2 regions of the Pseudoalteromonas sp. McH1-42 genome follow, and region 1 is predicted to be linked to the other one. Evidence: predicted binding sites of a transcription regulator. Region 1 holds the regulator's gene; the other holds the start of a gene.
What was found. The regulator FliA, encoded in region 1, starts transcription of late flagellar genes. The targets are predictions, from matches to a motif close to CTAAAGNTNNNNNNNNNNNNGCCGATA.

Region 1 (7,563 bases):
CCACGCAGTCAGGACCCGGATGTACTGACGGCTGCAGTGCGTATTTCACTGCGTCGATTGATCGTTCAGGATGCGGTAGGTGGGGCTGAAGAAATCCCTGTCATAACATTGGCGCCCGAGTTGGAACAGATGTTGCATAAGTCTCTACAGAACGCAGGTGATGAGGGGGCAGGCATAGAGCCAGGCCTTGCAGAGCGGCTTCAAGGTTCATTAAGAGAAGCCCATCAAACGCAAGAAATGCTCGGCGAGCCGTCCATCTTATTAACCTCAGGTATGTTAAGAAGTGTGCTGTCAAGATTTGTAAAACACACCATACCGGGACTGAGAGTGATGTCATATCAGGAAGTACCGGATGAGAGACAAATCAAGATAGTGAGCTCAGTTGGACAGTAGAGGACTAGAAGGGGCTGACCATGAAAATTAAACGTTTTTTTGCAAAAGATATGCGTACTGCTTTAAAAGAAGTGAAAGAAGAGCTAGGTGCAGATGCAGTGATCATGTCAAATAAGAAACTGGCAGATGGCGTTGAAATCGTCGCTGCAGTAGACAATGATCGGACACCCGCTCCACAGCCTCAGGCGGCGCAGTCAGCTCCTCAGCAAAGCGCAGCGCAAGCTGCACCTCGCCAGGCAGCCCCAGGGCAAAGTGCTCAGCATAGTTACAGCCAGCCTGCCAGAATGGTTCGTCCTCAACCTCGCCGCGCAGAGCCTCAGAAGCAGGCGCAGGTTGCAGACAGTCTTGAAGCCTTGCTTGAGCGCCAAGCCCCTCGTCCTAAGTCGCCCGAGCTTGCTTCTATGTTTTCTCAGTCTGGCATTAACACCGATGACATGTTCGGCGCTCAGCAACGTAACGAAGCACCGGCAAAAGCAGCGCCCCAGGCTGTACGTCAACCGCGTTATGAAGCGCAAAGTCATGGCTTTGATGGCCGTGATGCAGCCACTTCCTGGGAGTTTGGAGATGACCTCGATCAGGGCTTTGGTGACGAACCAGCGGCGCAGAAAAAAGCCAACGATGATGAAATGTCTTCTATGCGTGATGAGATGAACGCCATCCGCCAGTTACTCGAGTTTCAGTTGTCTGGGCTGATGAATCAGGAAATGGCACGTCGTGATCCAACCCGCGCTTGTCTGGTTGAGCGTCTTAAAGGCATGGGAATTGGTGCGGAAGTCGCAGAGCAGATGGCTTGCTTCATTCCTGATGACGTTTCTCGTAAAGAAGCGTGGAACGCACTGCTGAATATGGTTGTCAATCAAATGCATACAACAAACAACGATATTCTGCGTCAGGGCGGTGTATATGCGATGGTCGGACCAACAGGGGTTGGAAAAACCACAACAGTTGCAAAATTAGCAGCGCTGGGCGCACAGAAATATGGTGCAGACAATGTGGCACTGATCACAACGGATACCTATCGTATCGGTGCTTACGAGCAATTGGCGACCTATGGTCGGATCATCGGCTGTCCTGTTAAGCAAGTAAAAGATGCCAATGAACTTGCAGAGGTTCTTTATCATTTACGCAATAAGCGTCTAATATTAATAGACACGGCGGGAATGAGTCAGCGTGACTTGCGTCTGACGGAGCAGCTAAACACCCTGATGCGTAGTAGCCGTGTTGACATTCGCAGCTACCTGGTATTAAGTGCGACTGCGCAGATGCATGTACTGCAAGAAACCGTAAACCACTTCAAAAAAGTCAATTTAAGTGGTTGTATTTTTACAAAACTTGATGAAAGTCTAAGTTTAGGTGAGATAATTAGCATAGCGATTCAAAATCGTCTGCCAATAGGGTATCTTACCAATGGTCAGCGAGTGCCTGAAGACATTCGCGTGGCAAACGCTCAGAAGTTAGTCAAAAAGGCTGAGCAATTGTATTTAAAGAGAACAAAAGCACAACATTCGCGACGTGTACCAGTGGCGTCCCAGACAGTAGGAATGTATGATTAATACAGTTTTAGATCAAGCAAGTGGCCTGCGGAGAATGAACCAAAAAAATAACCACAGTGTAAAAGTAATCGCAGTGACTGGTGGTAAAGGTGGAGTAGGTAAAACCAATGTATCCCTCAACACTGCCATCGCATTAGGACAGCAGGGTAACCGGGTCTTGGTGCTTGATGCTGACTTAGGTCTGGCTAACTGTGATGTCATGCTAGGCTTGAGGGTCGAGAAGAATTTATCTCATGTATTGTCCGGCGAATGCGAGCTAGACGAAATTTTGGTAGAGGGTCCGGCTGGGATCCGTATCGTGCCTGCAACGTCAGGCTCACAAAATATGGTCGAATTAACGCCTGCGGAGCACGCTGGTTTGATCCGTGCCTTCAGTGAGCTGAGCAGCGAATTTGATATTTTAATCGTCGATACGGCGGCTGGTATTTCAGACATGGTGCTGAGCTTCTCTCGAGCTGCACAGGATGTACTGGTTGTAGTGTGTGACGAGCCGACTTCTATTACCGATGCGTATGCGCTTATCAAAGTATTAAGCCGTGAACATGGCGTCTACAAATTCAAAATTGTGGCCAACATGGTACGCAGCTTAAGAGAAGGGCAGGAGCTATTTGCTAAGCTGTCCAAGGTTACAGACCGATTCTTAGATGTCGCTTTAGAGCTGGTTGCAACGATCCCATTTGACGAAAATATGCGTAAGTCTTCGCGTCGTCAAAAAACCATCGTTGAGCTTTATCCTAATTCACCTGCTGCTGTGGCATTTAGAGGCCTGGCAAGCAAAGCTGTCAAGTGGCCCATTCCCCACCAACCTTCAGGTCATTTGGAATTCTTTATTGAGCAATTGGTAAACGGTTAAAGATGGCTTCACCGGTCAACCGCATGGCGGGATATAAAACGACAGACCACCTGCATAAGGTGGTGGAACGTCATACGCCTTTAGTTAAAAAGGTGGCCTGTCATTTGTTAGCCAGATTACCAGCCAGTGTTCAGCTCGATGATTTAGTCCAGTCAGGTATGATTGGACTGATCGAAGCCTGCAAAAATTTTGACGCGAGCAAAGGGGCAAGTTTTGAAACCTTTGCAGGAATTCGAATTCGTGGCGCAATGATTGACGAGATCCGCCGTGGTGACTGGGCGCCCCGCTCGGTACACAAAAACGGTCGTATGGTTGCAGAGGCTATTGCTGAGCTAGAAGCACAGCTTGGGCGAGAACCAAAAGATACTGAAATCGCTGAAAAACTTGATATTACGCTAGATGAGTACCATCATATTTTACATGATGTCAATGCAAGTAAAGTGATCGGCATCGAAGACTTGGGGGTAGATGAAGACGTAATTTCTCCCGCAGGCAACGATTTTGCGCTAGACAAACCATTCAATAATGTTAAAAATGAGCGCTTTAACGAATCGTTAGTCAATGCGATCAAGACTTTACCTGAGCGCGATGCTTTGGTGTTGTCTTTGTATTATAACGATGAGATGAATTTAAAAGAGATTGGTGCGATCTTAGAGGTCAGCGAATCTCGAGTGAGTCAGATTCACGGTCAAGCAATGATCAAGCTTCGTGCGAAGGTCAATGACTGGATCAATTAGAGTTAGTTTTACAATATAGGTTCAAACCTCACCGGAGGAAGTTTTGGATAAGAACATGAAAATTCTCGTGGTTGATGATTTTTCTACGATGAGAAGAATAATCAAAAACCTGCTAAGAGACTTAGGCTTTACCAATGTTCAAGAGGCTGATGATGGCAGTACGGCACTTCCAATGTTGCAAAATCAGGAATTCGACTTCGTCGTAACTGACTGGAATATGCCAGGCATGCAAGGTATCGATTTGCTTCGTGCAATTCGTGCTGATGATAAGCTTAAACACATCCCAGTACTCATGGTTACAGCGGAAGCGAAAAAAGAACAAATCGTAGCTGCTGCCCAAGCTGGAGTTAATGGTTATATCGTTAAACCGTTTACGGCAGGTACCCTGAAAACCAAACTAGAAAAAGTGTTCGAACGTTTAGGCTAGTATTGATAAGGGTAGGCTTATGTCAACATCTTCTGTGCCACAGATAACTCTGGAACAGGCTAAACTGCTCGTTGAATACCTTGAACAAGGTGAGCAGGAAAAGGCTGATGAGATATTAATTGAGGCCACCAATAAAGAACAATCAGAGCTTTTTGCTGAAGTGGGCAAGCTAACTCGACAACTTCATGAATCGTTGAAGAACTTTGAGTTAGATACCCGTTTATCTGATCTCACGACAGAAGCCATTCCAGATGCCAAGCAGCGCCTTAATTACGTCATGGAGATGACCGAAAGCGCTGCCAATAAAACCATGGATGCCGTAGAAGCAAGTCTTCCCTTAGCCCAAGAACTAGCCGATGAACTCTCTGAAATTAAGCCCACCTGGGACAGATTAATGAGCCGGGATATCCAGCTTGGAGAGTTCAAATCCTTGTGCCACGATCTTGACAGTTTTATGCAGTCGTCAAAAGGCCGTACAGATGAATTACAAAATCTGATGACCAATGTGTTGATGGCACAAGATTATCAAGATTTAACCGGACAGGTTATCCGGCGTGTCATTGAGTTGGTTCGTGAAGTTGAAGACAGCCTAATTCACTTGTTGACCGTATTCGGCAGCGCAGATGAAAGTCAACAAACTGCAGCCCAGCCACAGGCACAAACTAAAGCCCCCGCCGTTACTGATGAGTTATCAGGTCCTGAGGGTCCAATTTTGGACGCTGAGTCTCGAGATGATGTCGTATCCGGGCAGGATGAAGTTGATGACCTGTTGTCTAGTTTGGGCTTCTAATAGGAGAGTATGCGAATGAGCTTTGAAGTCGATGAAGATATCTTACAAGACTTTCTTGTTGAAGCTGGGGAAATACTCGAACTGTTATCTGAGCAGCTTGTCGAACTAGAAAACAACCCGGAAGATAAAGAGCTGTTAAATGCGATTTTCCGTGGTTTCCATACCGTTAAAGGGGGCGCAGGCTTCCTTAGCATGACTGAGCTGGTAGATGCTTGTCACGGTGCGGAAAACGTGTTTGATGTCCTGCGTCAGGGGCAGCGTCAGGTAACACCAGAATTGATGGATGTGATTTTACAATCACTCGATACCATCAATGAAATGTTCTCGTGTATTCAAAACAGAGAGCAACCAGACCCCGCTGATCCACACTTATTGGAAGTTTTACATCAGCTCAGTCAGCCACAGTCAGAAGACGAAGTGATTGATGCACCCGCTGCAGCAGAGCCTGAGCCTGAACCGGTTGTGGCGACACCCAGTGCTGATGATGTGCTGTTCGATGCGCCAGCAGATCCTGTTGATGAACCTGCAAGTGACGGTGCTGACAGCATAGACGAGATTTCTGAAGAAGAATTTGAGAGCTTGCTCGATGAGTTACATGGCTCAGGTAATGGACCCTCAGTCGCATCGCAAGAACCTGCCGCACCGAGTGCAACACCGGCTCCATCAAGCAGCGATGATGGCGACATTACCGATGATGAATTTGACAGCTTGCTGGATGAGTTGCATGGAGTCGGAAAATTTGGTGCGACACCAGAACAAGCGCCAGCTGAGCAGCCTAAGGCGCCGACCCAACCTGCAGCGTCAGAGCCGCCGAAAGCATCTGGCGGTGATGACGATGAAATCAATGATGACGAATTTGAAGCATTACTGGATGAGTTGCACGGAAAAGGGCAAGCACCAAAATCAACGGAAGAGGAAGTAGCAGCAGCGCCGAAAGAAGCGCCCAAAGCACCTCCTAAATCTGAGCCTAAACCAGCTGCACCAGCGGCTAAGGCGCCCGCACCTGCTGCCAAACCGGCACCTGCTAAACCAGCAGCTGAGAGCAAGCCTGCGGCCGACAATAAAGCCGCCGCGAAAAAACCAGCAGCACAGGCAGAAACAACCGTTCGGGTTGATACTAAGCGCCTGGATGAGATCATGAATATGGTCGGTGAGCTGGTATTGGTGCGTAACCGGTTGGTTAGCTTAGCCAATAACTCTAACAGCGAAGCCATGGGTAAAGCCATTTCCAACCTCGATGTGGTGACCGCAGACCTTCAGGGCGCGGTGATGAAGACCCGGATGCAGCCAATCAAGAAAGTGTTTGGTCGTTTCCCTCGAGTGGTTCGGGACTTGGCTCGTAGCCTTAAGAAAGACATTAGTCTGGTGCTGGAAGGGGAAGACACCGATCTGGATAAAAACCTGGTAGAAGCCCTTGCGGATCCTTTGGTTCACTTGGTTCGTAACTCAGTGGACCATGGTATTGAAATGCCGGATGTTCGTGAAGCTGCAGGTAAATCAAGAACCGGTACTGTGACCTTATCAGCCTCTCAGGAAGGTGATCATATTCTGCTGACCATTCGTGATGATGGTGCAGGTATGGACCCGGAGAAGTTGAAGAAGATTGCGATAAGCAAAGGGGTTATTGATTCTGACCAGGCAAGTCGCTTGTCAGATAATGAAGCCTACAATCTGATCTTCGCACCAGGTTTCTCAACCAAAGAACAAATTTCTGACATCTCTGGCCGAGGTGTTGGTATGGACGTGGTCAAAACTAAAATCACCCAATTAAATGGTTCCGTCAACATTCAGTCAGAGCTGGGTGTGGGTACCATACTGGAAATTAAAGTGCCACTGACATTGGCCATTCTGCCAACACTAATGGTGATGATTGGTCAGCAAACATTTGCACTGCCGCTGGCTGGGGTAAGTGAAATATTCCACCTTGATTTGACCAAGACCAACGTGGTTGATGGTCAATTGACTATCATAGTGCGTGAAAAAGCAATTCCATTGTTTTATCTGGAGCACTGGTTAGTAAAAGGTGCTGACAGAGGCGCCCGGAAAGCAGAAGGGCACGTGGTAATCGTCCAGATGGGTACTAAGCAAGTAGGCTTTGTGGTTGACTCTCTGATAGGCCAGGAAGAGGTGGTGATTAAGCCGCTTGATGCCTTATTGCAAGGTACTCCGGGTATGGCTGGCGCGACTATCACATCTGATGGTGGCATCGCGCTGATTCTGGACGTCCCCAGCATGTTAAAATATTACGCCGGCAAGTAAATTCCCGGCGCATTTATACCGACAAAGTGGTGTCAAAGACACCACTTTTCGGATCTGTAACGAATAAAAGAGCAATGCCAATGGCAGTTAAAGTATTAGTTGTAGATGACTCGAGCTTCTTTCGTCGTCGAGTGAGTGAAATACTAGAAAAAGATCCTGAAATCAAAGTGATTGACTTTGCGGTAAATGGTCAGGAAGCGGTTGATAAAGCTGCTAAACTGAGGCCAGACGTCATCACAATGGACGTGGAAATGCCGGTAATGGATGGGATTAGCGCAGTAAAGCAGATAATGCAGAGTTCCCCCACTCCCATTCTGATGTTTTCGTCATTGACCCGTGAAGGAGCCAGCGCGACGTTAGACGCGCTGGATGCCGGTGCGGTCGACTTCTTACCGAAGAAGTTTGAAGATATTGCCCGTAACAGTGAAGAAGCTATCCGCTCTTTACAGAACAAGGTCAAAGAAATTGGCCGACGTCGTGTGAGCCGCTTTACCCGACCTATTGGTTCGTCATCAGCACCTGCACCTTCACCAACACGTAGCGCGCCAAGT
Region 2 (7,563 bases), on a different contig from region 1:
GGTTGCCGTCGCGTACCAATTCGTTATTCCTGACTCAACGCCATTGCACTGAACTGGCAACCCTGGTTCTTCAGTGATACGCCCTTGCGCCAATAAAGACATAACACGCCTGGCAATTGCCGCGCCTGAATCAATCAGGGTCACCGACTCAGAGATGGCCTCACTCAAAGGTTTCGCAATAATAGGAAAGTGCGTACATCCCAGGACTAAGTGATCTAGCCCTGCGGCGAGTTCAAGTTGTTTGATCTCAGCGGCAAGCTGCTCACGGTCAATCTCACCGGACCAATAAAACTGCTCAGCCAGCTCAACCAATTTAGTCGACTGATACAAATCAACCTGGCATTCGTTCGCGAATTGCGTAATAAGTTGTTGGGTGTATGTATTTCCGGACGTTGCAGGCGTCGCCAGTAAGCCAATATGTCGACTACGACTGGCGATGGCTGCGGGCTTAATGGCAGGCACAACTCCGACAATCGGGATAGAGGTTAACTGACGAGTGGATCCCAATGCATAAGTTGAGGCGGTGTTGCATGCAATCACTATGATATCGACCGGATGCAAATCACGATCGAGCCACTTTATCAGGGCGGCCAAACGCTGCTGAATAGTCTGCTGGGACTGTAAGCCATAAGGCAGCAGCACATTGTCCATCACATAGCTATAATCGGCATGAGGCAGTACTGCACGAATGTGCTCAAGCACGCTGGTTCCGCCGATACCAGAATCAAAAACGAGAATGTGTGGCACATGCGCTCCTTATTTACAGTTCGCGCGCAGTGTGCCACGGTCAGGGTTTAAAATAAATACTTGTGTCAACTCAAGCAGAGTGGGTTCAGACGCTCTATTATACCTGCTGGTCTTGCTTCTCAGCTTGACGTGATTCCAGGGCGCTGAAGAAGCCTTCAGCATAATCCAGAAACTCATTCAGACGTGCCTGGCCCTCGTTGATCCACGCCATAATATCCGGTAACTGAGCTTCTATACCCAGTCCTTTCGCCTCATCATGGATCCCTTCTAAACGCTGATCCAATGGCTGTAATGCTTTTTCCAAATCTTTCATCGGATTACTTTGCTGATACTGAGCAATCGCTGCAGATGTTTTAGTCTGGCGCAGGTCCATGGTGAAGTTGACGATTTGTTCACTGTTAATACCCAGCTCCTGCACTTTGGCAAAGGCATCGTCGTAATCACCGGCAAAAAAGGTGTCGCTGACATCACGGATATCTTTCATCATATCGTTGATGGCAGCCTGCTCATCTTCATTCAGATCGCCATTCACACTGATAGAAAAGTTAAGTTCACGACTGCTCTGCTCACCATAAGCAAATCCTTCACCATCACCATTGCGTGCATAACTCGCCGCCTTAGACTGGCTCATCGCATCACTGAATGAAATCACCACTTCATCGCCTTCTGCTGTAGTAAAGGCGTATTCAGCCTGATTAGATAAGCTGGCAAACTGAGCGGCACTAACAGACACTTGTTGGGGCTTAGGATCAAACAGTTCTTTTTCAAATTCGTCCAGGCCGCTAAAAATACCTTCTCTGGACTTTTCTATCCCATTTTCAATTTCATCATTGAATAAACCGGTGCCTTTTAACTCTTCAGACGCTTCATCAATCCCCATCTGCACGCCCTTGCGTGCTTGATCAAGCATACTCTTGAGTGTGTCGTCATCTTCCCCTGCGGCTTTGGCTTTCTTCACAGCCCCCTGTACAAACCCCAGCACATTTTTGACAATTTCCTCAAAATCAAACAGCGGCTTGTCTTTTTCTTCTTTTTTCTCAATGCCCAGCGCCTGCGCCAGTTTATCATCGAGCATTTTTGCCGCTGCCTGAGATTTGTTTCCGTGGTAACTATCCGTATTAATTGACATATTAGGGATAAGCGATTTAGCTTTACCCGCGTTATGCTGCATCGCCGGATTCAACAGCTGATTCAACTGTCCGATTTTCATGTCTGCTCTCCGCTTTACTTGATAGTTGGTTATCGGCCAAAACGCCATAAGCTTAAGTCTATTGTACAATAAAAGAGCAAAAAGTTTTGCTCTGTGCTGGACAAATCGAAAGTGCATCCTAAAATAGCGCCTCTTTGCATTAACTATGGTGGTTTTAATATGGCGGTGATCACGATTGACACTTCGACCTACGAGCAACAGTTGAAAGAAAAACAACAGCGGATCAGTGCGCAATTTGCCCGCTTCGATGCGCCACAGCTGGAAGTGTACGACTCCCCCAAAAGCCACTATCGTCAGCGTTGTGAATTCAGAGTCTGGCATGACGGTGACGATCTGTTCCACATCATGTTCGATCAGCAAACCAAAGAGAAGATCCGGGTGGATCAGTTTGATCCAGGTGCGCCTCTGGTCAATGAAATGATGCAGGTGATGATGGATAAACTACGTCACAACGAGATCCTGCGCCGTAAACTGTTCCAGATTGACTATCTCACCACACTCAGTGGAGAAGTACTGATCAGCCTGCTTTACCACAAAGCACTGGATGATGCCTGGCAAGAAGCTATGCAAACGCTACGTCATGAGCTACAGCAGAGTTATAAAGTTGACTTTATCGGCCGAGCCAGAAAACAAAAAGTGGTATTTGGTGATGACTTTGTGACTGAGCGGCTGACTGTTAATGACAAGCAGTACACCTACCAACAAGTCGAAAACAGCTTTACTCAACCCAATGCTGCAGTGAACGAAAAGATGTTGGCCTGGGCACAAGACCTGTGCGCACCACTGCAAAACGATTTACTTGAACTGTATTGTGGCAATGGCAACTTTTCCATCGCCCTGGCGGGTCAATTTAACCGGGTATTGGCCACAGAAATTTCTAAATCTTCTGTACACTCAGCACAGTACAATATCGCAGCCAATAAAGTAGATAACCTTGATATCATTCGTATGTCGAGTGAGGAATTTACGGCAGCGATGAAGGGCGAAAAACAGTTCTCACGCCTCAAGGGGATAGATCTGCACAGTTACAACTGCCAGACCATTCTGGTAGACCCGCCACGCGCAGGCATGGATGAACTAACCTGTAAACTGGTCAGCCAATACGACAACATCATCTATATTTCCTGCAACCCGGATACGCTGGAACGTGATTTGGAATTGCTGTGTGAAACGCATCTGGTGTCGCGTATCGCTATCTTCGATCAGTTCCCTTACACCCACCATGTTGAATCGGGTGTCTTTCTGACCAGAAAGTAAATGCGAATCTAAGACATAAAAAAACCCGCGAACATCGCGGGTTTTTTCATTCTGGCAAATTAAGATTTTTTCGCCAGATAATTAATCAGTGCGGCAATGTCATCCGGTGAAGTTACACCAGACTCTCGCGACAAGATCAGCTTGTATTTACCATTGACGATAAACGTTGGTACACCACTCAATGCACCTTTGTCCTGCATTTGCTCTTGCGCACGTTTCATTTTCTTCGCTTTTGTGCGAACTGAGAAACTCTTGTACAGCTTATCAAATTTTTCACCAGACACGCCCTGTGCAACAAACAGATCTTTGATGTCCGCTACTTCATTGAACTTACCGCGCTTGCCATGCAAGTGCGCAAACATGGCCGATACAATCTTGTCTTTTTGCGGCAATACTGACGCTGTCGCCAATGCCGTGCTCATCATTTGCTGAATTTCAGGGTCTCTGACGCCAACAAAGTCGACGTGACTCTTTTTGAACTTCACGTCCTGATCCAGTTTTGGCTTAAATTCACCGATCAATGATTCAAAGTTATTACAGGCAGGGCAATAAAAAGAGAAGTACTCTGTCACTTCAGGTTTCTTTGTACCGCGCTCCGCAACCACTTCATAATGCTTGCCTTCCTGGAAGTTAGCAGCATTGGCCATTAAAGGTAGGAACAGCGCCAGTGCAGCGGCGCAAATGGATTTAAACATAGTCTGCTTCCCTTATTTTTCTAATAGGTGCTTAACCAGAGCATCAAGCTCAGCCTGGCTGCTCAGTTCTCTCAGGTTAATCTTATATTTATCGTTCACAACAAAAGTGGGGACGCCCGTTAAGGCACCCGCTTTACTAAATGCATCTTGCTTCTCAACCATCGCTTTCTCAGCACTGATCACCGGCATGCTGGCCATAGCAGCATCGAACTGCTCAGCACTGATCCCATTCGCTTCTAGTAGCTTTTTGACATCTTTTAAGTCTTTTAGTTGCACTTGCTGCACGTGTATGGTGTTGAAGATCTGGTCGCTCACCTGCTGTGCTTTACCATGGTGTTTTGCAATGATGTAGGCATAACTCAGGTTACTCTGTACTTCTGGTGCCAGGCCACCCAGGAAATTAACGTGGCTTTTTTCAAACACAGCACCTTGTGGCAGGCTTTTCTCCAACGCTTTGGCAACCGGTTCGAACTGGAAGCAATGCGGGCAATAAAAAGAAAAGAACTCGGTGACTTTGGCCGATTCACTTTTTGTTGTCGTTAGCGTCTGATAGTGCTTACCATCCGTGAAGTCGGCTGCCATTGCCAACACTGGCATACACAACGCAATTAGCGCAACCTTGATCGATTTTAACATTACTATTCTCTCTAAATTTTTATGGATAAAGACTGATCGCCGCTTCATCCAGAGCGGCAAGTTGTTCTTTTAATGCCAGGATCTGCTGTTCCCAGTATTTGTCTGTTGCAAACCACGAAAAGTTCCGGGGAAATGCCGGATCATGCCAACGCTTAGCGAGCCATCCCATGTAATGCACCATACGCATGGCCCTCAGCGGCTCAATTAAGGCAAGTTCGCGCGCATCGAACGAGGCAAACTCTTCATAGCCAGATAACAGGGTATCAAGTTGCATCACCTGATTCTGCCTGTCACCACTTAACATCATCCAGAGATCCTGAACCGCGGGTCCCTGACGACAATCATCAAGGTCCACTATCATTAACTGTTCCTGAGACCATAGAATATTGCCAGCATGGCAATCACCATGCAAACGGATCGGCTGGATTGATGTGAATTTTTCTTCTGCTTTGTTAATGACCTGATCAAGCACCGTGGTAAATGCAAGCCGTAATGTATCAGGCAAACACTCAGAAGCCAAAATATCAACACGCGGCTGATGCAGATAGCTGGTCACATCAATCGCCGGTCGGTGCGCAAAGTCATCCTGCTTCGCAACGCTGTGCAAACGCCCAATATAGCGCCCAAGCATTTCCAGATGATCTAAGTTGTCCACCTCGAATTGACGACCGCCGACACTTGGAAACAGACAGAAACGATAGCCCTGATGCTCAAACAAGCTGCGTCCGTCAACACGATGAGGGGCAACAACCGGTACTTCAGCTTGCTGCAGGGCGAGCGTGAAGTCGTGTTCTTCCTGAATTTGCTCGGACTGCCAGCGTTCAGGGCGATAAAACTTCGCCACATAGCGACGGTTATCGTCGGCACGAAACTGATAAACCCGATTCTCATAACTATTGAGGGGCAACAATCCCGATTCGGGATAAACCCCGACGCTTTCAATGGCATCCAGGATCAGGTCAGGCGTTAAATTTTGAAAGCTGAAATCTGTCATAGTGTTTACCTTTCACTGTCCTGTTCCAAAAACTGGCCTAGGACAAAGTAACAAAAAAGCGGGCTACCCCGCTTTTGTGATGTCTATCTGAGTTATCCCCATTGTACCCTATCTATGCTAACGACCTTTAAAAAAGTTTGTCGGCTGTGCGATTGACTCCGAGGGCGCATCTTTAACTGTGATGACGAACTCAAACTCGGTAACCGGTAACGTCAGATCGTAAGGGTCAATGACGACCGACAACGGCTGATCTACCGTAGAGCCAGCTGCAATGTGGATCTCCTGCTTGCCCAGAATAGTGAAATCAGACAAACCGCGAATACTGATAAGGAAAGTTTGAGGCACCTGTGCTTTGTTGATCATCTTCAGTGTATAAGTATTTTCAACCAACCCTTCTACATTGACCCGATACAGCTGGTTTCTGTCTCTGATAATATCCAGGTCAAGTGTTTTGCGCATCGCAACATTAGCAACCAGAGCCCCAGTTAAGACAATTAGGATCAATAGGTAACCGACCAACTTGCCCCGTACGGCTTTGGTTTTTTCACTGCTGCTTTCGAGATTGCGTTCTGTTGTGTAGGAGATCAATCCCCTGGGATAGTTCATTTTATCCATTACACCATCACACGCATCGATACAGGCACCACAATTGATGCACTCGTATTGCAGCCCATTACGGATGTCGATACCGGTCGGACAAACCTGCACACATAGTTTACAGTCGATACAGTCACCCAGATCCAGCGCTTTAGGATCCTCCTTACGACCACGAGGTCCGCGATTTTCGCCACGTGCGGTATCATAGCTCACAGTGAAAGTGTCTTTATCGAACATCGCAGACTGAAAACGTGAATAGGGACAAATATGCAGACACATGATCTCACGCATCCAGCCGGCATTACCATAAGTACACAGAGTAAAGATCACCACACTTAACGCCGCATACCCTGAAGCTGAAAACATCAGCAGGTCGGGGAGTAATTCACGGATGGGCGTGAAATAACCGACAAACGAAATGGCGGTATACAGAGAAAACAGCACCCAACTGAGATGTTTGGCTGATTTACGCCAGAACTTATCAAAATCCATGGGCCGCTGATCAAGCTTCTTACGCTGATTGGCGGTACCTTCCAGCTTTTCTTCAAACCAGATAAAAATGAACGTCCAGACCGTCTGCGGGCAAGTGTAACCACACCACACCCGACCATAGAAAGTCGTTACCAAAAACAAGGCAAAGGCCGCTATCATCAAAATAAAGGCCAGAATGGTGAGGTCCTGAGGCCACAGAGTCAGACCAAAAATATTAAATTTTTGCTCAAAGATATCGAACAGCACCGCTTGCTCACCATTGAAGTTAATCCAGGGCAACAGCATGAACGCCAGCATGCCGATAAAGCCTATCTGCTTTCTGAGTTTCTGGTGCAACCCGGTAACAGCCCTGACATAAATACGATTGCGAGGGTTAAACCTGTCTGGTTGTAAATCGTCGGGTTTGTGGATTTTGACGTCGACGGGAATATTTTTGACCTTAATTTGCTTGTCCATCACAGCTCCTTACGCGCCTGGGACAGGTACTTGCTACAGTGACCTCTATTTTATATATGTAGTATATCAATCTGGATCAGATCTCGCTCATTTTAAAGGGAAAACCCGACATAAAACAGCATCGCGTTCATTTCGGGTAATAAAAAATTCTGAGCGCTAAACTTGCTTTTAATTCCGTCATTTTATTACACTGGCAACATCTTTTAGCTGTTTAGATCAAAGTTGTTGCAGTTATGAAAAAGTACTTAATTTTAGTCGTGGCAATCCTGGCTCTGTTTACCATTGACCACCCAAGTGTCAAAGAGCCGCGTGAGAAGATGATACAGTATGGTGTTGATCTGCTTGGTGATACCAGCAAAGCCCAGTATAGCCTGGCAGCCAAGCTCGCACGCCAGCAAATCAAAAAAGAGCTAACCTTAACCGAGTCAGAGCACGACTATATTATGTCTGCCCTGTCGACTAATGAAAAAATGAAAGTG

Region 2: MHN31_RS21045 (DUF5610 domain-containing protein) is a predicted target of FliA. The motif match lies at 1,988-2,014, and genes of this name have one in related genera.

What each region holds. Positions count from the first base shown of each region.
Region 1 covers NZ_JAKRFU010000021.1:73,957-81,519, reverse strand. Annotated here, with positions in the region: gene flhA (flagellar biosynthesis protein FlhA) at 1-393, shown strand, start outside; gene flhF (flagellar biosynthesis protein FlhF) at 414-1,946, shown strand; gene MHN31_RS18245 (MinD/ParA family protein) at 1,939-2,799, shown strand; gene MHN31_RS18240 (RNA polymerase sigma factor FliA) at 2,802-3,536, shown strand; gene cheY (chemotaxis response regulator CheY) at 3,580-3,963, shown strand; gene MHN31_RS18230 (protein phosphatase CheZ) at 3,983-4,753, shown strand; gene MHN31_RS18225 (chemotaxis protein CheA) at 4,769-7,012, shown strand; gene MHN31_RS18220 (chemotaxis response regulator protein-glutamate methylesterase) at 7,093-7,563, shown strand, end outside.
Region 2 covers NZ_JAKRFU010000028.1:49,488-57,050, reverse strand. Annotated here, with positions in the region: gene murI (glutamate racemase) at 1-747, opposite strand, end outside; gene MHN31_RS21045 (DUF5610 domain-containing protein) at 845-1,957, opposite strand; gene trmA (tRNA (uridine(54)-C5)-methyltransferase TrmA) at 2,117-3,214, shown strand; gene MHN31_RS21035 (thiol:disulfide interchange protein DsbA/DsbL) at 3,274-3,909, opposite strand; gene MHN31_RS21030 (thiol:disulfide interchange protein DsbA/DsbL) at 3,922-4,545, opposite strand; gene MHN31_RS21025 (serine/threonine protein kinase) at 4,565-5,539, opposite strand; gene ccoG (cytochrome c oxidase accessory protein CcoG) at 5,657-7,084, opposite strand; gene MHN31_RS21015 (hypothetical protein) at 7,318-7,563, shown strand, end outside.